DNA from 3 places in the Pseudescherichia sp. L3 genome. Region 1 is predicted to be linked to each of the others. Evidence: predicted binding sites of a transcription regulator. Region 1 holds the regulator's gene; each other region holds the start of a gene.
The links. Region 1 encodes PurR, which represses purine synthesis genes. Its sites were predicted from a motif close to CANGCAAACGTTTGCNTG; they were not measured.
Positions count from the first base shown of each region.

Region 2: the regulator PurR is predicted to act here: its motif matches at 3,977-3,994, upstream of NR795_RS00495 (nucleoside-specific channel-forming protein Tsx).
Region 3: the regulator PurR is predicted to act here: its motif matches at 2,811-2,828, upstream of purT (formate-dependent phosphoribosylglycinamide formyltransferase).

Region 1 covers NZ_JANKYC010000001.1:1,038,808-1,046,283, reverse strand. The annotation lists gene NR795_RS05140 (MFS transporter) at 1-1,156, opposite strand, end outside; gene NR795_RS05135 (YnhF family membrane protein) at 1,339-1,428, opposite strand; gene purR (HTH-type transcriptional repressor PurR) at 1,726-2,751, shown strand; gene punR (DNA-binding transcriptional activator PunR) at 2,784-3,695, opposite strand; gene punC (purine nucleoside transporter PunC) at 3,831-4,988, shown strand; gene cfa (cyclopropane fatty acyl phospholipid synthase) at 5,253-6,401, shown strand; gene NR795_RS05110 (riboflavin synthase subunit alpha) at 6,452-7,102, opposite strand; gene mdtK (MdtK family multidrug efflux MATE transporter) at 7,331-7,476, shown strand, end outside.
Region 2 covers NZ_JANKYC010000001.1:98,642-106,117, forward strand. The annotation lists gene secD (protein translocase subunit SecD) at 1-682, shown strand, start outside; gene secF (protein translocase subunit SecF) at 693-1,664, shown strand; gene NR795_RS00485 (VOC family protein) at 1,807-2,172, shown strand; gene NR795_RS00490 (YafY family protein) at 2,187-2,867, shown strand; gene NR795_RS00495 (nucleoside-specific channel-forming protein Tsx) at 2,955-3,839, opposite strand; gene NR795_RS00500 (DUF3251 domain-containing protein) at 4,141-4,680, opposite strand; gene NR795_RS00505 (lysozyme inhibitor LprI family protein) at 4,811-5,275, opposite strand; gene NR795_RS00510 (contact-dependent growth inhibition system immunity protein) at 5,272-5,589, opposite strand; gene nrdR (transcriptional regulator NrdR) at 5,734-6,183, shown strand; gene ribD (bifunctional diaminohydroxyphosphoribosylaminopyrimidine deaminase/5-amino-6-(5-phosphoribosylamino)uracil reductase RibD) at 6,188-7,315, shown strand; gene ribE (6,7-dimethyl-8-ribityllumazine synthase) at 7,404-7,476, shown strand, end outside.
Region 3 covers NZ_JANKYC010000001.1:1,746,181-1,753,656, reverse strand. The annotation lists gene edd (phosphogluconate dehydratase) at 1-871, shown strand, start outside; gene kdgA (bifunctional 4-hydroxy-2-oxoglutarate aldolase/2-dehydro-3-deoxy-phosphogluconate aldolase) at 912-1,553, shown strand; gene purT (formate-dependent phosphoribosylglycinamide formyltransferase) at 1,598-2,776, opposite strand; gene NR795_RS08580 (YebG family protein) at 2,907-3,215, shown strand; gene yebF (protein YebF) at 3,281-3,628, shown strand; gene NR795_RS08570 (tellurite resistance TerB family protein) at 3,723-4,382, shown strand; gene ptrB (oligopeptidase B) at 4,467-6,524, shown strand; gene exoX (exodeoxyribonuclease X) at 6,521-7,183, opposite strand; gene NR795_RS08555 (DNA polymerase III subunit theta) at 7,208-7,438, opposite strand.

The DNA of each region.
Region 1 (7,476 bases):
CGTATTCGCGTTCGACGTTGCCACGCCCGGAGATCAGCACCAGCAGCAGCGCCAGCACCGCAATCAGCGCCCCGGTCACCGGTACCACGCTATACCCCAGCCCGCCGGAGATCACCGCCCCACCTGCCGCTGCGCCCAGCGCATTGCCCAGGTTGAAGGCACCGATATTCACTGAGGACGACAGGCCTGGCGCCTCATGGGCCACGCGCATCACGCGCATTTGCAGCGGTGGCACCACGGCAAAGGTCGCTGCACCCCAGATGACCATGCTCACCGCCGCACCCAGCTCGTTACGTGCCAGCAGCGGGATTGCCAGCATGATAACGATCAGCAGCAGGAAAAAACCTTTAAGGGTACCGTTTACAGAGCGATCCGCCAGCTTGCCGCCCAGATAGTTGCCGATGGAGAAACCGACCCCAATCAGCACCAGCATGGCAGTAACAAACAACGGCGTGGCATGGGTAATCTCATGCAGTACCGGTGCGATGTAGGTATAGAGCGTAAACATTGCCCCCGCGCCGAGCACGGTGGTCAGTAAAGCCGACAGCACCTGGGGACGTACCAGCACGGCCAGCTCTTTGCGTACATCCGGACGCTGCCCGGCGCTGCCTTTTGGCAGAGAGAAGAACAGGCTCAGCATCGAGATCACACCGAGGCCCGCCGTGGCAAGAAACGACATTCGCCAGCCGATGGTTTCACCTAGCCATGTCGCCGCCGGCACGCCGCCGATGTTGGCGATGGTCAGCCCCATAAACATGGTAGCCACCGCGCTGGCCTGCTTCTCTTTGGGCACAACGCTGGCTGCCACCACCGATCCCAACCCAAAGAAGGCCCCGTGATTAAGGCTGGTGAGAATCCGCGACAGCATCAGGGTGGTGTAGTCAGGAGAGAGTGCGGACAGCACGTTGCCCAGGGTAAAGATGGCCATCAGGAAGATCAGCGCGCTACGACGCGCGCGATGGGAGAGCAGCAGCGTCATCAGCGGCGCACCCACCATCACGCCAATGGCATAGGCGCTAATAAGCATCCCCGCTGCCGGTATAGAGACATCTACCCCACGAGCGATCGTCGGCAGCAGGCCCATCGGGGAGAACTCGGTGGTACCGATGCCAAATGCCCCAATCGCCAGGGCCAGCAGGGGAAAGTTGATTTTCATATTTTGACTCCAGAATTGCCGTGTCGACAGGCGACACCGTCACAGAAGCCAAAAGCATGACATTTATCACAAAAAAACAGAAGTTATCAAACTAACAAAAGTTTATTGCCATTTTGATAACAATTGGGCGGGGAAAAGGTCGACATTAAACAGAGGGAGAGAGGCCCCTCCCCCATGCTGAATCAATTTAACGCAGCGGTCAGCGCACCCGCAACAATCAGGCCCAGCACAACAACGGTGGTCATCAGGGAAAACTTCAGATCTGCACTCATCAATTTCTCTCCATTCTTATTACCCCACAAAAAGTGAGCCTGCGCATTTTTACACATTTATGGGCAAAAATCTTCTTTGATTTGGGGTGATATGCGTTTTAACGCTTCCCCTTTTCATCAAGATAAGACAAAATTCCACGCTAAATTTATTCGCGTACCGGCCATAGACCCCTCCTGACGTTCCGTGTCGTTTTCCCGGCGAATCGCATCTCCAAACGTTGCGTGCAGGCTGAGTAGAGGCAAACGTTTACCTACACTATTTTCAGGAGCTTACGTCGTGGTTTGGAGTGACATTGAATGGCAACTATAAAAGACGTAGCGAAACGAGCAAACGTTTCCACCACAACCGTATCACATGTTATTAACAAAACCCGCTTTGTGGCAGAAGAGACGCGTAATGCGGTGTGGGCAGCTATTAAAGAGCTGCACTACTCACCCAGCGCCGTGGCCCGCAGCCTGAAGGTTAACCATACCAAATCGATTGGCCTGCTGGCGACCAGCAGCGAAGCGCCCTACTTTGCCGAGATTATCGAAGCGGTAGAGAAAAACTGCTTCCAGAAAGGCTATACCCTTATCCTGGGTAATGCCTGGAACAACCTGGAGAAGCAGGGTGCCTATCTGTCGATGATGGCGCAAAAGCGCGTCGATGGCCTGCTGGTGATGTGCTCTGAATACCCCGCCCCGCTGCTCAGCATGCTGGAGGAGTATCGCCATATTCCCATGGTCGTCATGGACTGGGGCGAGGCAAAAGCAGACTTTACCGACTCGGTGATCGATAACGCCTTCGAAGGCGGGTATATGGCTGGCCGTTACCTGGTCGAGCGCGGCCATCGTGAGATTGGTGTGATCCCTGGCCCGCTTGAGCGCAACACCGGCGCGGGTCGTCTGGCTGGCTTTATGAAAGCCATGGAAGAGGCGCTGATCAGCGTGCCGGAAAACTGGATTGTGCAGGGCGACTTTGAACCCGAGTCCGGCTACCGGGCGATGCAGCAGATCCTCTCTCAGCCGCACCGCCCTACTGCCGTGTTCTGCGGCGGCGATGTGATGGCAATGGGTGCGCTCTGCGCCGTCGACGAGATGGGCCTGCGCGTGCCGCAGGATGTATCGCTGATCGGCTATGATAACGTGCGTAACGCCCGGTTCTTCACCCCTGCGCTGACCACCATCCACCAGCCCAAAGACTCGCTGGGGGAAACCGCCTTTAATATGCTGATGGACCGCATTGTGAATAAGCGTGAAGAGTCACAGTCGATTGAGGTTCATCCTCGGCTGATCGAGCGCCGCTCGGTCGCTGACGGTCCCTTCCGCGACTATCGCCGTTAAGATCCCGCCGCGATAAAACCTGCGGGAGCCGATCACTCCGGCTCTCGCAGCCACTCCCGATTAAGCGTTTCGCTATCGCCTAAGTAGTCCAGCAGCCAGCCCAGCGCGGGCGAGTTGTCGTTTTGCTGCCAGGTCAGGCAGCATGCTGCATCTGGAAACGGCTCTTCCAGCTGGAGCTCCACCCACTCACCGCGATCGAGCCACGGCCGTGCAAAATGGCCCGGCACCATACCGATGCACAGTCCGGCGCTCAGACACTCTGCTGAAGAGGTCCAGTCCGGCACCACCATTCGCCGCTGGTTGTCCAGCAGCCAGGTGATCCTCTTGGGCAGCAGCCGGGAAGTATCTTCCCACACCAGCGACGGCCAGCCGCGCAGGAGATCGTCACTCAGCGGGCCACCCCTGCCCGCCAGCGGGTGATGAGCGGCCACGACGCAGCGCCAGTTGAGCATCCCCATATCGCGAAAGGCAAAGCGCCCGCCTACAGGTATGGCCTGAGTCGCACCGATAGCCAGCTCTACGCGCCCATCGGCCAGCGCATCCCAGACGCCATTAAACACCTCTTGCGACACCAGCAGCTCCACGTCTGAAAAGTGGCGGTAGAAGTCGACGATCATCTGCCGGGTGCGTTCGGGACGCACAATATTATCGACGGCAATGGCAAGCTGCCCGCGCCAGCCGTTGGCTATCTGCTGACACTGCTGTCGGGTGACCTGCATTTTTTTGATGACAGACCGCCCCTCCTGCAAAAACCAGCTGCCGGCAGGGGTCAACACGACATCCCGATGACGTCGTTCGAACAAAGGCACGGCAAGCCACTCTTCCAGCTGGCGAACGGTATAGCTGATTGCAGAGGGAACCCGGTGCAGCTCCTGGGCGGCGGCGCTAAAGCTGCCGGTACGGGCGACGGTATCTACGACTTCAAGGGAGTAATCTGACCACATATTCTGCCTGCAAAAAATTTGAATGCACCGCGCAAATATTACCGTTTCACAACCGACAATGCACTGCCTACACTTTGCCGCTTTGCGATCTGTCCTGTTCACCTGTCGTGTAAAAGATAATAAGAAGGAATCATGATGTTACCTGGTAAAGGGTTTTTAGTTTGGCTGGCGGGATTAAGCGTGCTGGGCTTTCTGGCAACGGATATGTATCTGCCGGCGTTTACTGCTATTCAGCAGGATCTCAATACGCCTGCATCGGCCGTGAGCGCCAGCCTGAGCCTGTTTCTGGCCGGTTTCGCCCTCGCCCAGCTGGTATGGGGCCCACTCTCCGATCGCTTTGGCCGCAGGCCAATACTGCTTTGCGGGCTGGGGCTGTTTGCTTTCGGCTGCCTCGGCATGCTGTGGGTGCGTGACGGCACCACGCTGCTGGTGCTGCGTTTTGTTCAGGCCGTAGGGGTCTGTGCTGCGGCGGTTAGCTGGCAGACGCTGGTAACGGACTACTATCCGGCTCAGCGGGTTAACCGGATTTTTGCCACCATCATGCCGCTGGTAGGGCTGTCACCTGCCCTTGCGCCGCTGCTGGGAAGCTGGATCCTTGCCCACTCCCACTGGCAGACGATCTTCATGGTGCTGTTTGTTATCACGCTGCTGCTGATGCTGCCCGCGCTGCGCCTTAAAAAACCGGTCAAAAAACAGCACCCGCACGCGACGCCCGTCACCTTTGGGCTGCTGTTACGCTCCCGCTTTTACTGCGGAAACGTCACCATCTACGCCGCCTGCTCGGCCAGCTTTTTCGCCTGGCTGACCGGCTCGCCGTTTATCCTGAGCGCGCTGGGCTATGGTCCCACGGCGATTGGGTTGAGCTATGTCCCGCAGACCATCGCCTTTCTGCTGGGCGGTTACGGCTGTCGCGCCGCGCTGCAACGCTGGCAGGGGCCACGCATGCTGCCCTGGCTGCTGGCCCTCTACGCCCTGAGCGTGGTTGCCGTCTGGCTGGTCTCCTTTATACCGCAGGTTTCATTAACGCTGTTGCTGGTGCCGTTCTGTGTCATGGCGATGGCTAACGGTGCGATCTATCCCATTGTTGTAGCCCAGGCATTGAGTCCGTTTCCACAGGGCGCGGGACGCGCGGCAGCGCTGCAAAATACCCTCCAGCTGGGCCTCTGCTTCTTCGCCAGCCTGCTGGTTTCAACGCTTATCGCTACGCCTCTGCTCACCACGACCAGCGTTATGCTGTTGACCGCGCTGCTTGCCGGGCTGGGCTATTGGGTGCAAAAACAGGCAATAAAATAATTAGTTAACTAACCATAATCGGTTGAACGAGCCGTTTTTGCGTCCTATACTCAATTCGATAATTCTTAATAGCAAAAATATGTATTGGCAGGCGTCGGAGTACGCCTGTTCTTCCATGGACGGCATTTTCGGCAAGGGCTATCTCCCTTCCTCTGTTCTACGTCGGATATCAAGCTCACGGCCCGTTCCGTGGGATTTCTCACAAACCATTAAACGCGTCTACGCTGTTTGAAGGTTCTGATCACATAGGGTGATGGAGAAGCTATGAGTTCATCGTGTATAGAAGAAGTCAACATACAGAGCGATAACTGGTTCCGTATCGCAAACGAACTGTTAAGCCGTGCGGGCATTAACATTAACGGTACCGCCCCGTCGGATATCCGGGTTAAAAATCCCCGTTTTTTTAAGCGCGTGTTAAAAGAGGGCTCGCTTGGGCTGGGTGAGAGCTATATGGACGGCTGGTGGGAGTGTGACCGGCTGGATATGTTCTTTAGCAAGGTTCTCCGCGCCGGTCTGGATAAGCAGATGCCGCGCCACCTCAAAGATACCCTTCGTATTGCAGCAGCGCGGGTGCTTAACCTGCAAAGTCAGAAGCGTGCCTGGATAGTTGGCAAAGAGCATTACGATCTGGGTAACGATCTCTTCAGCCGCATGCTCGATCCCTATATGCAGTACTCGTGTGCCTACTGGAAAGAGGCCCAGACCCTGGAAGCCGCACAGCAGGCCAAGCTGCGGCTAATCTGTGAAAAATTGCAGTTGCAGCCCGGCATGCGCGTGCTTGATATCGGCTGCGGCTGGGGTGGTCTGGCTTACTTTATGGCTAAAAACTATGGCGTCAGCGTGACCGGCGTTACCATCTCGGCAGAGCAGCAAAAGATGGCCCAGTCCCGCTGCGAGGGGCTGGATGTGACCATTCTGCTAAAGGATTATCGCGATCTAAAAGATCAGTTTGACCGCGTGGTCTCGGTCGGCATGTTTGAGCACGTGGGTCCAAAAAACTATGCCACCTATTTTGAGGTGGTCGATCGCAACCTCAAGCCAGAGGGTCTGTTCCTGCTCCACACGATTGGCGCGAAAATAAGCGATAACAACGTTGACCCGTGGATCGATAAGTATATCTTCCCGAACGGCTGCCTGCCATCGGTGCGCCAGATTGCCACGGCCAGCGAGCCTCATTTCATCATGGAGGACTGGCATAACTTTGGCACTGATTACGATACCACGCTGATGGCCTGGCACGAGCGTTTTCTGGCTGCCTGGCCGGAGATTGCTGATAACTACTCTGAACGCTTTAAGCGCATGTTCAGCTACTACCTGAATGCCTGTGCGGGTGCGTTTCGTGCGCGGGATATTCAGCTTTGGCAGGTGGTGTTCAGCCGCGGCGTCGAAAACGGCCTGCGCGTGGCGCGCTAATATACTGATAAAAAACCCCGGCATGCCGGGGTTTTTTATCTTTTTACTCGTTACTCGTCGCTGCCGCTAACCGAGGCGGCAATCATCGCTGCTTCCCGGCTGGCCAGTACGCGCTCGACCGTATCGACAATGGCCTGGGTCTGCGGGTCGATCTCAATATTGACCTTATGCCCCAGCTTTTTATTGCCCAGCGTAGTGCGCTCCAGCGTTTCGGGGATCAGATGCACACAGAAACGTGTCGGCGTGACCTCCCCCACCGTCAGGCTAATACCATCCACGCCAACGTAGCCTTTATAAAGAATATATTTCATCAGGTTGGCGTCCTGAACTTTAAACCAGATTTGACGATTATTTTCTGAGGCCAGAATTTTCACTACCTCTGCGGTGGTAATAATATGCCCCGACATCAGATGGCCGCCAATTTCATCGCTGAACTTCGCTGCACGCTCAACGTTCACCTCGCTGCCAACGCTCAGTTCACCCAGGTTGGTAATACGCAGCGTCTCTTTCATCAGGTCAAAGCTTACCAGCGGGCCATTGATGCTGGTGACGGTCAGGCAGCAACCGTTGTGCGCTACAGACGCACCGGTCTCCAGCCCCGGCAGCATCGCCTCGGGCAGTTCGACGACGTGGGTGCGGAAGTTGGGTTTCTCATCAATGGACACGATTTTTGCCGTGCCCTGTACAATACCAGTAAACATGCCTACAACTCCTGTAACCATTAATTCGGCGCAAGCCGTTTTGATAATTGCACAATAACAGGTGGAAAAAGAGGTTGCCAGCGCTGCACCCGCCCAGACTGTTTTTTCTCTGGCATATTCGCTGTTCCCCGTTACAATGGTCTGGCTATTTATCCTGCAATTTCTTCTTGCTGCCTGTTACGGCGGCTTTTTCATGCTTCCCTATAACAACAATATACAGGTGTTTCCGTGCAGAAGTATTATATCGAAGCACGCCAGCTGCTGGCGCTGGCTATCCCGGTGATCCTTGCCCAGGTTGCACAAACCGCGATGGGATTTGTAGATACCATTATGGCGGGCGGCTACAGCGCCACCGATATGGCGGCCGTCGCCAT
Region 2 (7,476 bases), 940 kb from region 1:
GGAAGAGGTGATTAACATCGCCAACATCCAGTCTCGCCTCGGCAACAGCTTCCGCATCACCGGCATCAACAACCCGAACGAAGCGCGTCAGCTCTCGCTGCTGCTGCGTGCAGGTGCGCTGATTGCCCCGATCCAGATCGTTGAAGAGCGCACCATTGGCCCAACCCTGGGGATGCAGAACATTCAGCAGGGTCTGGAAGCGTGTCTGGCGGGCCTCGCTGCCTCCATCATCTTCATGATCTTCTTCTATAAGAAGTTTGGTTTGATCGCCACCTCTGCGCTCATTGCCAACCTGGTGCTGATCGTCGGCGTGATGTCTCTGCTGCCGGGGGCAACCCTGACCATGCCGGGTATCGCGGGGATCGTCTTAACCCTTGCGGTGGCGGTGGATGCCAACGTGCTGATCAACGAACGTATCAAAGAAGAGTTGAGCAACGGCCGTTCGGTTCAGCAGGCGATCGACGAAGGGTACAAAGGCGCGTTTAGCTCCATCTTTGATGCTAACGTCACGACGCTTATCAAGGTCATCATCCTGTATGCCGTAGGCACCGGGGCAATTAAAGGCTTTGCGATTACTACCGGTATCGGTGTGGCGACGTCAATGTTTACCGCCATCGTCGGTACACGTGCCATCGTAAACCTGTTGTACGGCGGCAAACGCATCAACAAGCTGTCTATCTGAGGAGTGCGTTGTGGCACAGGAATATACTGTTGAACAATTGAACCACGGGCGTAAAGTCTATGACTTTATGCGCTGGGATTACTGGGCTTTCGGCATCTCCGGACTTCTGCTGATCCTGTCGATTATCATTATCGGCGTGCGCGGCTTTAACTGGGGTCTCGACTTCACCGGCGGTACGGTCATTGAAATCTCGCTGGAAAAGCCGGCCGATATGGACATGATGCGTGACGCGCTGCAGAAAGCCGGTTTTGAAGATCCGCTGTTGCAGAACTTCGGCAGCAGCCGTGACGTGATGGTGCGCATGCCGCCTGCCGAAGGGGCAACCGGTGGTCAGGCGCTGGGCAGCAAAGTGGTGAGCGTCATTAACGAGGCCACCCACCAGAACGCGGCGGTAAAACGCATCGAGTTCGTGGGGCCAAGCGTCGGTGCCGATCTGGCACAGAACGGTGCAATGGCGCTGCTGGTAGCGCTGATCTCCATCCTGGTTTACGTCGGCTTCCGCTTTGAGTGGCGTCTGGCGGCGGGGGTGGTTATCGCACTGGCGCACGACGTGATCATTACCATGGGCGTGCTGTCGCTGTTCCAGATCGAAGTGGATCTGACCATCGTGGCATCGTTGATGTCCGTTATCGGCTACTCGCTGAACGACAGCATCGTGGTTTCCGACCGTATTCGTGAGAACTTCCGCAAAATCCGTCGCGGGACGCCTTACGAGATCTTTAACGTGTCGCTCACCCAGACGCTGCACCGTACCTTGATCACCTCAGGCACCACCTTAGTGGTGATCCTGATGCTCTACCTCTTCGGTGGCGCAATGCTGCAGGGCTTCTCGCTGACCATGCTGATCGGTGTTTCCATCGGTACGGCATCGTCCATCTACGTGGCTTCGGCACTGGCGCTGAAGCTTGGGATGAAGCGTGAACATCTGCTGCAGCAGAAGGTAGAGAAAGAGGGGGCGGATCAGCCGTCAATTCTGCCGTAATACAACGTATTTAGCGTTATCGAAGTCCCGGTCAATTGACCGGGATTTTTTTTGCCCGCTCCTGACAAACACTCCTGACAGTATGCTGTCAGGAGCCCTGTCGTAGACTCTTTCCGAACCCAAACAACAGGCAGGAGGAAGTATGAAAAGCGTAATTAACTGGTTTGAGATCCCGGTTGCTGATATGGAGCGCGCCATCAAATTTTATGAGCCAGTGATGCAGGTTGCGCTCAAACGCGAGAAAATGGATGTCGCAGAGCTGGCCATTTTCCCGCATGAAGACCCGGCAACCGGCGGCGCGCTGGCTAAGTTTGACGGTATTATACCCTCGCAGCAGGGCGCTATTATTTACCTGCACACTGACAGTCTGGCGGCCACGCTCGATAGAGTCGCCTCGGCGGGCGGTGAGTGTGTATTTGGCCCGCTGGCGCTGCCAAACGGTATTGGTACTATCGCCTTGTTTACCGACAGTGAAGGTAATCGTGTCGGCCTCCATCAACCCGCTTAAGAGCTGAGAAGAACATGACCCGACGCGCTGACCGTTTGTTTCAGATTGTGCAAATCCTGCGAGGAAGACGTCTGACAACGGCAGCGCATCTGGCGGACAGGCTGGCCGTGTCCGAGCGCACGGTTTATCGCGATATCCGCGACCTGTCGCTTTCTGGCGTGCCGGTAGAGGGCGAGGCGGGAAGTGGATACCGGTTGATGTCAGGGTTTGACCTGCCACCGCTGATGCTGACCAACAAAGAGTCCGAGGCGCTGATGGTGGCGATTCGCCTGCTCAAAACCTGGGGCGGAGAGTCGTTATCTCGCGAGCTAGAATCGGCTCAGGAGAAGGTGCTGGCTATACTGCCGGAGGAGAGCAGACGCAAGGCAGAGCAGACGCGTATCTATGCGCCGGATATTGCGCTTCAGCCCCATTCGCGCAGTGGCTTTGACGTGATCCATCAGGCTATTTCTACTCAGCACGTGCTGAGGCTACATTATCGTGATGAGGCAGGGCAGCTCTCCTGCCGTGAGGTGCAGCCGCTTGGTCTGTTCTTCTGGGGGGAGCACTGGCTGCTGGCTGCGTGGTGCGAACGGCGCGATGACTACCGCTGTTTCCGGCTCGACAGGTGTCTTAACCTTGCGCTGATGGAGAGACGATTCAGCGAAAGTGCAGACAGATCGCTGACGGATTTTTTGCGAAAAGTGAAGCAGTAAAAAGCCGGGTGGCGGCTTCGCCTTACCCGGCCTACATTTGGAGCCCAGGCCCGGTAAGCGCAGCGCCACCGGGCGGATCCGTACAGGTTAGAAGTTGTAACCTGCTACCAGGTAACCACCCCAGCCGGTAGAGCGGACGTTGAAGTTGCCGCTGCCGAAGTTCAGGCTCGCATCGTCGTTCCACTGACCTCCGTTGTGCCAGTAACGCGCCACCACCGAGTAGTGCCAGTGATCGTAGTTCAGGGCCAGAATATGGCTGGAGGCGATAGAGTCGTTGGTACGGGCCTGCATACCGTTCAGATCGCGGAAATCTTTGTCGCCCAGATCGGAACCCCAGTCAAAGTTGGTGAAGCCGATATAGCTCAGCTGGCCGCCCCACAGCTGGGTGATTGGCACAAAGTATTTCACCTTGAAGCGGTAGCCATCCCACTCGTTCTCGTTCGCCGCTTCGTAGTTCTGCCACTGGTATTTGGCATAGACGTTCAGGGAGAGGCTCATCGGCAGGCCGGTATCGATATCCGTACCCAGACCCATGTACCAGGTGCTCTGACGACCCGCTTCGTTACGGCCCATATCGTAGATGTAGTTGTTCGCGAAGTACCACTCTTTGAACGGACCAAATGCCAGGCTGGTATCGGTCAGCTTGTCGATAGAGAAGCGCGGTTCAATCTCCATAAACAGCGGGGAGCCGTGGTTCCAGATACCCTTCGCGGTGCTGTTGCCACCGAAGAAGACTGGCGCATCCATGTAGCCATAGAAGTCGAACCAATCTTTCTTGGCGAACGCTTCGTACTCCAGGTAGGTATCGTTACGGATAGTGGGTCCGAAACGGGTATGGTAGCTGCCTACCACGTTAACGCTCTGATGCCACCAGTCGGAGACGAATTCGCTGTTGCTGGTTTCGGCCGCATTAACGGCGAAGGTGGAGGAGAGCGCAAGTGCCGCACCGGCGACGAGTAAAGTTTTTTTCATATGTATGCCACTGATTGAAGTCCCTGACGGGATCGAAAGAACGCTGTTGATGCTTTTCAAAATGTTTCGTATTTCTGCGGGCCTATTATAAGTTTCCTTGCTCACAAAAATATGTGTTGTTTCACATATCCATCATCTACGTAATCGATTGCGTTCACGTTTGCGTAGATAAAACGGGGCGATTGTACTGGCAATCTGCGGCATTGCCAATATTTGAGGTTTGTAAGAGGAGGTAAAAAGGTGTGAACGAGGCAAAAGGGCGACGCTGCGCCCTTACAGAAAGTAACGGAGTATGACGCTACTACATATTGGCTGGCTGAATATCATGAATGCGGATAAAGCCAAGCTGCTCGGGGGTGATGCCGTTGAGCTGTAGCGGGACGCTGACGTCGCTCGGCGCGAGGGTGCTGGCCGGGGCGCTGATCAGCTGGTTCTGAACATTAACTTCCTGCGGATTTTCGGTGGTACCCTGAATCTGTCCCCACTCAACCGTGCCGCTAAAGGCCGGCAGCGGGGTGTTCGATTCACCCTGGATGAGCAGCGTCAGGCGCGTGCCGCCGGCGTTGGGGGCGATATCCTTCAGCGACATACGCAGCGTACCGAGCTGGCTCTTCAGGCGCGCCGGGGTATTGGCTCCCGGCAGCAGGTAGACGCCGCTCTCAGACCTGGCGTTCAGGCTGTTCTGCTGGGTGATCTTCACCGTCTCCTGATTAAGCTTGCTCATCTCTTTGTTGAGCGTGCTCACGCTCTGATGCAGCTGGCGCACCTCGCTCTGCTGGGCGCAGGCGCTAAGGGTAAACAGACTCCCCAGCAGGGCGAGCTTCAGATAACGTCTTGTCATGATAACGGTTTCCTTAAACGAGTTATTGCTAGTAAGGAGATTTTAGGCTGGAACGAGCAAAATGTCCGATTTCCTGTCTGGAAGTAGAGGTTCGGCAGGAAATCGCGGTGGGTTTGAGGTGCGTCGGAGGCTATGGGGTTTCACTTTCCGTTTCGGACGGGATCTGAATTAAGTCGATCTCCTCTAAACGTCTTTTATTCATGTTTATCTCGCAGCTTGTTTGTGCCTCACCGAGATGGTCAGAGTTTTGATAGGACCATAAAGCAACCCCGCAATAGCTATCTCTGTATTCAATCCATTTTTTCTGATTTGCAATGAATGAGTCGATGACTTCCTTTTTTTGCTGCTCATCACCCATCCACCATTCATCTGGGGACGTTTTTTTAATTTTAGTGAGTTTAGAGAGGTAAGCATTGTTAAGCTGCTCCTCAGAGTTGTGTAGTACGTCGTCCAGGCACTCTATATTTTCGTTTTTGAATTTTTTAATACATTCACTAACGTCTTTACTATCGTCTATTTTTGCTGTTTTTGCCATTGAATCAATCGAGTACAGTGAGATAAACGCTGTAAATAATAGACCTGTGGCCTTTTTCATCTTCTTTTTTCACATCCTTGAAGAGCGTACTTCACTTGGTCCCTGACCAGAAGCAAGAAGTCACGAGGAGTCGTGCCCCAGAGTGAAGGATCGAAATAATCGTCATACCTGATATGAAAGATGCTGTTTAATTGCTCTCCAAATGACAGGAATTCCTCGACGTCCTCAAGCAGAGCCAGCTGCATAGCTTTCCCAGATTGTCTGTTGTACGCCTCAATTTTGGGTAAAAGCGCTTCGCTGTCATCGATTAAGTCATAATCATGACCAAAATAGTTACAGATAAGGTCATCAAGCTCTCGGGCTTCGTTTTGCATGATCGTGGCTTACTCCATAACTGTTAAAGGTTTTATGGTGACACGCTTCGCATCGATCCTTTATCCCAAAAGTGCTGATGCCTTTGTTGTCGCGGCATATCAGGTTAAAATAGATTTCAGTTAATTTTATCTTCAGGACGCCGTATGCATTGCCCATTCTGTTTCGCCGTGGATACCAAAGTAATTGACTCTCGCCTGGTGGGCGAAGGCTCCTCCGTTCGTCGTCGCCGCCAGTGCCTGGTGTGCAACGAGCGTTTTACGACCTTCGAAGTGGCAGAGCTGGTGATGCCGCGCGTGGTGAAAAGCAACGAGGTCCGCGAGCCGTTTAACGAAGACAAATTACGCAGCGGCATGCTTAAAGCGCTGGAGAAACGCCCGGTCAGCGCTGACGACGTTGAGATGGCCCTTAACCATATCAAATCCCAGCTGCGGGCCACGGGGGAACGCGAGATCCCCAGCAAGATGATTGGCAACCTGGTGATGGAGCAGCTCAAGAAGCTCGATAAAGTAGCCTATATCCGCTTTGCCTCCGTCTACCGCAGCTTTGAAGATATCCGCGAATTCGGCGAAGAGATCGCCCGCTTACAGGACTAGGCTAATGCTGGATGATAAGCAGGACGACAAGCAGGACGAAATGTACATGGCCCGTGCGCTGAAGCTGGCACAGCGCGGGCGCTACACTACCCATCCTAATCCAAACGTGGGCTGTGTCATTGTGAAAGAGGGCGAAATCGTCGGGGAAGGGTTCCACTTCCGTGCCGGCGAGCCGCATGCCGAGGTGCACGCCCTGCGCATGGCGGGGGAGCGTGCCCGCGGTGCCACCGCCTACGTGACGCTGGAGCCATGCAGCCATCATGGCCGGACACCACCGTGCTGCGAGGCGTTGATTAACGCTGGCGTCGCCCGCGTGGTCGCAGCGATGCAGGATCCCAACCCGCAGGTGGCGGGGCGAGGGCTGTACCGTCTCGCCCAGGAGGGAATCGAGGTCAGCCACGGTCTGATGATGAGCGAGGCGGAGCGACTTAACCGCGGCTTCCTCAAGCGCATGCGTACCGGCTTCCCCTATATTCAACTTAAGCTCGGCGCGTCGCTGGACGGGCGCACGGCGATGGCGAACGGCGAGAGCCAGTGGATCACTTCGCCCGAGGCGCGCCGGGACGTTCAGCGTCTGCGCGCCGAGAGCCACGCGATATTAACCAGCAGCGCCACGGTGCTGGCGGACGATCCGGCTCTGACCGTTCGCTGGGACGAGCTGGGTGCCGACTCCCAGGCGCGCTATGCCCAGGCGGATCTGCGCCAGCCGGTGCGCATCGTCGTCGACAGCCAGAACCGTGTGACGCCTGCGCATCGTCTTGTTCAGCAGCCGGGTGAAACCTGGTTTGCCCGTACCCGCGCCGACGAGCACCAGTGGCCGGACGGCGTGCGCCACATTCTGGTGCCTGAACATAACGGCCATCTCGATCTGGTCTCAATGATGATGCTGCTGGGACGTCAGCAGATTAACAGCATCTGGGTAGAGGCGGGCGCGCAGATGGCGGGCGCGCTGCTGCAGGCCGGGCTGGTGGACGAGCTGATTGTCTATCTGGCACCGAAGCTATTAGGCAGCGAGGCGCGCGGCCTCTGCGTTCTGCCAGGGCTTGAGAGCCTGGCGGCCGCGCCGCAGCTCAAGTTCACTGAAATACGTCAGGTAGGCCCGGATCTGTGCCTGCATCTGATCCCCGCGTAGTGCGCTCGTAAAAGGGAAGCAGTGCGTAAAATAGTATGATAAAATCCGCCCCCCTGCGGGGGCTATATGAGAACCCTAAGGTAAGTTTATGAACATTATTGAAGCTACTGTTGCTGCCCCGGACGCTCGCGTCGCCATCACCATTGCGCGTTTCAACAACT
Region 3 (7,476 bases), 710 kb from region 1:
GGGCATTATCGTCAACTGGGATGACTTCTCTGAACTCTCCGAGGTGGTGCCTCTGATGGCACGCCTGTACCCGAACGGCCCGGCGGATATCAACCATTTCCAGGCGGCAGGCGGTGTTCCGGTGCTGATGCGCGAACTGCTGAAGGGCGGCCTGCTGCATGAGGATGTGAATACCGTGGTCGGCCACGGCCTGTCACGCTACACCCTTGAGCCCTGGTTGAACGAGGGCGAACTGGACTGGCGCGAGGGGGCCAGCGCGTCGCTGGACAGCGATATCATTGCCTCTATCGATAAGCCCTTCTCGCACCATGGCGGCACGAAAGTGCTCAGTGGCAACCTGGGACGCGCAGTGATGAAAACCTCCGCCGTTCCGGTAGAGAACCAGGTCGTCGAGGCCCCGGCGGTGATTTTTGAGAGCCAGCACGACGTGTTGCCGGCTTTTAAAGCCGGTCTGCTTGACCGTGACTGCGTGGTTGTTGTCCGACATCAAGGGCCAAAAGCGAACGGCATGCCAGAATTACATAAACTGATGCCGCCACTTGGTGTATTATTGGACCGCCGTTTCAAAATCGCATTAGTCACCGATGGACGGCTCTCCGGCGCATCAGGTAAAGTACCGTCGGCGATCCATGTGACACCAGAAGCGTATGACGGCGGGTTGCTGGCAAAAGTACGCGAGGGCGATATCATCCGCGTAAATGGACAGACAGGGGAGCTTACTCTGCTGGTGGATGAAACCGAGCTTGCTGCACGTCAGCCGCACATTCCTGACCTGAGTAGCGCGCGTGTCGGTACTGGCCGCGAAATGTTTAGCGCACTGCGTGAAAAACTCTCCGGTGCGGAGCAGGGCGCAACCTGTATCACTTTTTAAACTGATTAATTTTTTTAGATCGGGCGAGAGAAAAACTCTGATGAAAAACTGGAAAACGAGTGCTGAAGCAATCCTGAAAACGGGTCCTGTTGTACCGGTTATCGTGGTGAACAAACTGGAACATGCAGTACCGATGGCGAAAGCCCTGGTGGCCGGTGGCGTTCGCGTGCTGGAAGTCACTCTGCGTACCGCCTGTGCCATGGATGCGATCCGCGCCATTGCGAAAGAAGTCCCGGAAGCAATCATTGGTGCCGGTACGGTACTGAACCCGCAGCAGCTGGCGGAAGTGACCGAAGCAGGCGCGCAGTTTGCTATCAGCCCGGGCCTGACCGAGCCGCTGCTGAAGGCAGCAACCGAAGGCACTATTCCGCTGATCCCTGGCATCAGCACCGTGTCTGAACTGATGCTCGGCCTCGACTACGGTCTGAAAGAGTTTAAATTCTTCCCGGCGGAAGCCAACGGCGGTACCAAAGCGCTGCAGGCGATTGCTGGCCCGTTCTCGCAGGTGCGTTTCTGCCCAACCGGCGGCATCTCTCCGGCAAACTACCGTGACTATCTGGCGCTGAAAAGCGTGCTGTGCATCGGTGGCTCATGGCTGGTACCGGCTGATGCGTTGGAAGCGGGTGACTACGATCGCATTACCAAACTGGCTCGCGAAGCGGTAGAAGGCGCGCAGCAGTAATCGTTATGATAGCGTAACAAAAACGGGCCCTTCGGCCCGTTTTTTTATCCCTTCACTATCACGCTCGCGGCGGCGCTTTTCGCCCGTTCTACCGCATCCTCTACGCTTTCACCGGTGGCTAACGCCACGCCTAATCGCCGCGTGCCGTCGATCTCCGGCTTGCCGAACAGGCGCAGCTGAAGACCCGCGCCCACCGCCGCCTGTACGTTATCGAAGCACACGTTATCGCTCTTCAACGCGGGCAGGATCACCGCCGAGGCGGAGGGGCCATACTGACGTACGCCGCCTACCGGCAGACCGAGGAAGGCGCGGACGTGCAGAGCAAACTCCGAGAGATCCTGGGAGATCAGCGTGACCATGCCGGTATCGTGTGGACGCGGTGACACCTCGCTGAAGATCACCTCGTCGCCGCAGACAAACAGCTCCACGCCGAACAGACCATAGCCGCCCAGCGCCAGCACCACTTCCTCGGCAATAGCCTGGGCGCGGGAGAGAGCCAGCTCGCTCATCTGCTGCGGCTGCCAGGATTCACGGTAGTCGCCATCCTCCTGACGATGGCCGATAGGGTCACAGAAGTGCACCCCGTCAACGGCGCTCACGGTCAGGAGCGTAATTTCAAAGTCAAACTTCACCACGCCTTCGACAATGACGCGTCCCGCTCCGGCGCGCCCGCCAAGCTGGGCGTACTGCCAGGCATCGTGCAGCTCATCGGCGCTGCGAATAAAGCTCTGGCCTTTGCCGGACGAACTCATCACCGGCTTGATAATGCACGGCAGGCCGAGCGCCGCAACCGCTTCTGTGAACGCGACTTCGCTGTCGGCGAAGCGGTAGGTTGAGGTAGGCAGGCTCAGCTCTTCAGCGGCCAGGCGGCGGATCCCCTCCCGGTTCATGGTCAGCTTCGCGGCACGGGCGCAGGGCACAACCTGTTGGCCCTGGGCCTCAAGCTCAAGCAGCGTATCCGTGGCGATAGCTTCGATCTCCGGCACGATAAAATCCGGTTTCTCCTGCGCCACCAGCGCTTTTAACGCCTCACCGTCCAGCATGTTGATCACGTATGAACGATGGGCGACGTGCATTGCCGGGGCATCCGCATAGCGGTCCACCGCAATCACTTCAATACCCAGGCGCTGGCACTCAATCGCCACCTCTTTACCCAGCTCACCAGAGCCTAACAGCATTACACGCGTGGCTGCCGGACGCAGCGCCGTACCTAAAAAAGTCATACTCTCAACCCCTTAAAAATTTCGGACTATTATACACGAAAACGTTTGCGTGTCTTTTTTCGGCTTGCATTTCAGCGGGGAAATGCTTACTATTATACTGTATAAATAAACAGGTAAATGAGGCTGCATTATGGCGGTTGAAGTCAAATACGTGGTAATCCGCGAAGGTGAGGAAAAAATGTCTTTTGCCAGCAAAAAGGAAGCCGATGCGTACGACAAAATGCTCGATCTGGCGGAAGTACTGGAAGGCGTGCTGGTAAATGCCCCCGTTGCGTTTGATGACGCGCAGCGTGAGCAGATGGCGCTGTGGCTGGCGGAGCAGAAAGAGACCCTCAGTGCGGTATTCCGCTCGGGTAAGCTGCCGGATCCTGATGCCGCGCCAATGAAAAGCGATACCGTAACGGATATGCCGACGGCGAAGCGTAGCAAAGTAGCCTAACCGCAGCTTGCGCTGCCGGTAATTTGTACCATGCTTTGTGTGGGTTATGCGCACAGGAGATAAGCATGAACAAATCAGGATTACTGCTCGGCCTTGCCTTGCTGGCCGGCAGCGTTAGCGTACAGGCTGCCAATAGTAAATCAGTGAAGTTTCCCAGCTGTGAAGGGCTGGATGCCGCCGGTATCGCCGCCAGCGTCAAGCGCGACTACCAGCAAAATCGCATTGCGCGCTGGGCCGATGACCAGGAGACGCTGGGGCAGGCCGATCCTGTTGCCTGGATCAACGTCAAAGAGATTACTGGTAAACAGGATAAGTGGACCGTTCCGCTGACCGTTCGCGGCAAAAACACCGATATCCACTATCAGGTAGCGGTTGACTGCAAAGGTGGCAAGGCCGTCTATACCCATCGTTAACCCTCCCCGCCTTTTCGCTTCTTTAGTCAGCTTAGACATTTCCTGACAACCCCTCGCTTACTCTGTGGTTTGACACAGAATAAGCGAGGGAATTATGACTAACTGGATGAATCAATTACAGTCGCTGCTGGGCCAGAAAGGGGCGTCCGCCTCATCGGGTGACGGACAGGGACTTAGCAAGCTGCTGGTGCCCGGCGCACTGGGTGGCCTGGCGGGCCTGCTGGTCTCGAACTCCTCTTCCCGTAAGCTGCTCACGAAATACGGTACCAGCGCGCTGCTGATGGGCGGCGGGGCCGTTGCTGGCACGGTGTTGTGGAACAAATATAAAGATCGCGTGCGTAGTACGCATCAGGATGAGCCGCAGTTTGGTCAGCAGAGCTCGCCGCTGGATGTGCGCACCGAACGTCTCATCCTGGCATTGGTCTTTGCCGCGAAAAGCGACGGCCACATTGATGCGCGCGAGCGCGAAGCCATCGATCTGCAAATGCGCGAGGCGGGGGTTGAGGAGCAGGGCAGAGCGCTGGTGGCGCAGGCTATCGAGCAGCCTCTCGATCCGCAACGGCTGGCTCGTGACGTGCGTAACGAGGAGGAGGCGCTGGAGCTGTACTTCCTCAGCTGTGCGGCGATCGATATCGATCACTTTATGGAGCGCAGCTATCTTAACGCCCTCGGTGACGCTTTGAAGATCCCTCAGGACGTGCGTGACGGCATTGAACAGGACCTTAAAGCACAAAAAAGCGCGCTGCCAGGCTAGCTTACACGCGTTGGTGGCGCGTTTCGCTTGCAACATGCGTGGGTTTTGCCACCCTTATAGGGTGTAAACTGAAAAGATAACGCTATGCCACCAAAAGCAAAAAAAGTACCGCACGTCATGACTCAGCATGGCGACACGCGAACAGACGACTACTACTGGCTGCGCGACGATACGCGTTCGGATCAGGATGTCCTGGATTATCTGCACCAGGAGAATGACTACGGGCGCGACGTCATGGCCTCGCAGCAGTCATTACAGGATCGCCTGCTCAAAGAGATAGTCGACCGTCTCCCCCAGCGCGAAGTTTCCGCCCCCTATACCCGCAACGGCTACCGCTACCGGCACGTCTATGAGCCGGGGTGCGAGTACGCTATCTATCAGCGCCAGTCAGTGCTCAGCAGCGAGTGGGATGAGTGGCAGGTGCTGCTGGATGCCAACAAGCGGGCCGCGCGCAGTGAGTTCTATACCCTTGGCGGGCTGGCCGTGTCGCCGGACAATAAGATTATGGCGCTGGCGGAGGACTACCTCTCCCGGCGGCAGTACGGCCTGCGTTTTCGTAATCTGGATACCGGGAACTGGTATCCAGAGATGCTGGATAACGTCACGCCCGACTTCGTCTGGATCAACGACTCTGAAACGCTCTACTATGTGCGTAAGCATGCCAAAACCCTGCTGCCTTATCAGGTATGGCGGCACACCATCGGTACGCCTGCCTGTCAGGACGAGCTGGTCTACGAGGAGAAGGATGAGACTTTCTACGTTAGCCTGCATAAGACGACCTCCCAGCACTATGTAATTATCTACCTGGCCAGCGCCACGACCAGCGAATGTCTGCTGTTGGATGCTGAACTGCCGGATGCCCAGCCCATTATGTTTCTGCCCCGCCGCAAAGATCATGAGTACAATCTCGACCACTATCAGCACACGTTCTATCTGCGCTCAAATCGCGAGGGGAAAAACTTCGGCCTCTATCGCACCAAGGTGCGTAACGATAAGCAGTGGGAGGTGCTGATCCCGCCCCGGGATCACATCATGCTGGAGGGCTTTACGCTGTTTACCGACTGGCTGGTGGTGGAAGAGCGCCAGCGTGGCTTAACCAGTCTGCGACAGATCAACCGTAAAACCCGCGAGGTCACCGGCATCGCCTTTGACGATCCGGCCTATGTGACCTGGCTGGCCTATAATCCCGAGCCGGAAACCTCCCGGCTGCGCTACGGCTACTCCTCTATGACAACGCCAGATACGCTGTTTGAGCTGGATATGGATACCGGTGAACGGCGGGTACTCAAGCAGGCCGAGGTCCACGGCTTTGATGCCAGCCAGTACCGCAGCGAACATCTGTGGATCAAGGCGCGCGACGGCGTAGAAGTTCCCGTCTCGCTGGTTTATAACCAAAAACACTTCCGTAAGGGACAGAATCCGCTGCTGGTCTACGGCTATGGCTCCTACGGCACCAGCATCGATGCCGATTTTAGCAGCAGCCGCCTGAGCCTGCTGGATCGTGGCTTTGTCTATGCCATCGCCCATATTCGCGGCGGCGGCGAGTTGGGCCAGCATTGGTATGAGGATGGTAAGTTCCTTAAAAAGAGAAATACCTTCAACGACTATATCGACGTCTGTGACGCGCTGCTGGCGCAGGGCTACGGCTCTACACGCTACTGCTACGGCATGGGCGGCAGCGCCGGCGGGATGCTGATCGGCACGGTGATTAACGAGCGCCCAGGCCTGTTCCATGGGGCGATCGCTCAGGTGCCCTTTGTGGACGTGGTGACCACCATGCTGGATGAGTCGATTCCGTTAACCACCGGTGAGTTTGAGGAGTGGGGCAATCCGCAGGACGAGATCTATTATCACTACATGAAAAGCTATAGCCCGTACGATAACGTGAGCGCCCAGGCCTATCCGCATCTGCTGGTAACAACCGGCCTGCATGACTCCCAGGTGCAGTACTGGGAGCCAGCCAAGTGGGTCGCGAAGCTGCGGGCAACGAAAACTGACGATAACCTGCTGCTGCTGTGTACGGATATGGACGCAGGCCACGGTGGGAAATCAGGCCGCTTTAAATCCTATGAAGGCGTCGCGCTGGAGTTCGCTTTCCTGGTGGCACTGGCACAGGGCACGCTGCCCGGCAAGAAAAGCTAGTTTTCGTCGAGATAGTGCTTTAACGTCAGCCGCAGTTCGGGGCTCATGCGCTCCAGGTTGTTATATAGCCAGCGCAGGTAGCCCGGATCGCGGTCGGCGATCTCGGATACCGCTTTGCCGCGATATTTGCCAAAGGTAAAAGTCGTCATCAGGGCAGGGCGACCGGTAATCGTCGCCATTTGGTCCGGCGTCCAGCCCGACGTTTCCATGATGTCAATCAGCAGCGCGGCGGTGATGTAGCAATCATACAGCGCCCGGTGATGATGCAGCCCCGGCGGCGTCTGTACGTTCAGCTTACGCGACTTGTAGAGCGCCATGTTGCTGTACTGGATCCCCGGCCACAGGCGACGGGCCAGCTTCATGGTGCAAATCCACTCGCCGGGCATCTCGGGCAGTACGCGGCGGTCGAAGCTGGCGTTGTGCGCCACGTACCAGCTGCTGCCCAGGTAGTGGGGCAGTATCTCTTCGATCCACGGCTGATCGGCGACCATCTCTTCGGTGATGCGGTGGATGGCCATCGCCTGATGGCTGATAGGGCGATCCGGACGCACAAGGTGGCTCATCGGGTTCACAATCTGACCGTCGATGACATCCACCGAAGCAATTTCAACGATGCCGCCCTGCAGGCCACAGGTTTCAGTATCGATTACGCGTAACATCCTCTTCTCCAGCAACCGGGGCGATTATTTGATTTTAGGTTCGTAGGGCAGGCGTGAAAGCGACACGGATGCCAGGCGATGAGCAATTAACCGCTCGCGAAACCAGTCGCGCAGGTGAGCGGGCTGTTCGCGCTCTACCACCTCTGCGATAACCGGCATATTGTAGCGCTCTTTAAAGGCCACGCCAGCGGCCGCCAGGTCAACGTTAACTTTGTCCATCTCATCCTGAGGCAGAAGTGCAAGATTGGTTTTCATAGGTCCTCCCGGTTTAACGGCGCAAAAGTACTAAGCCT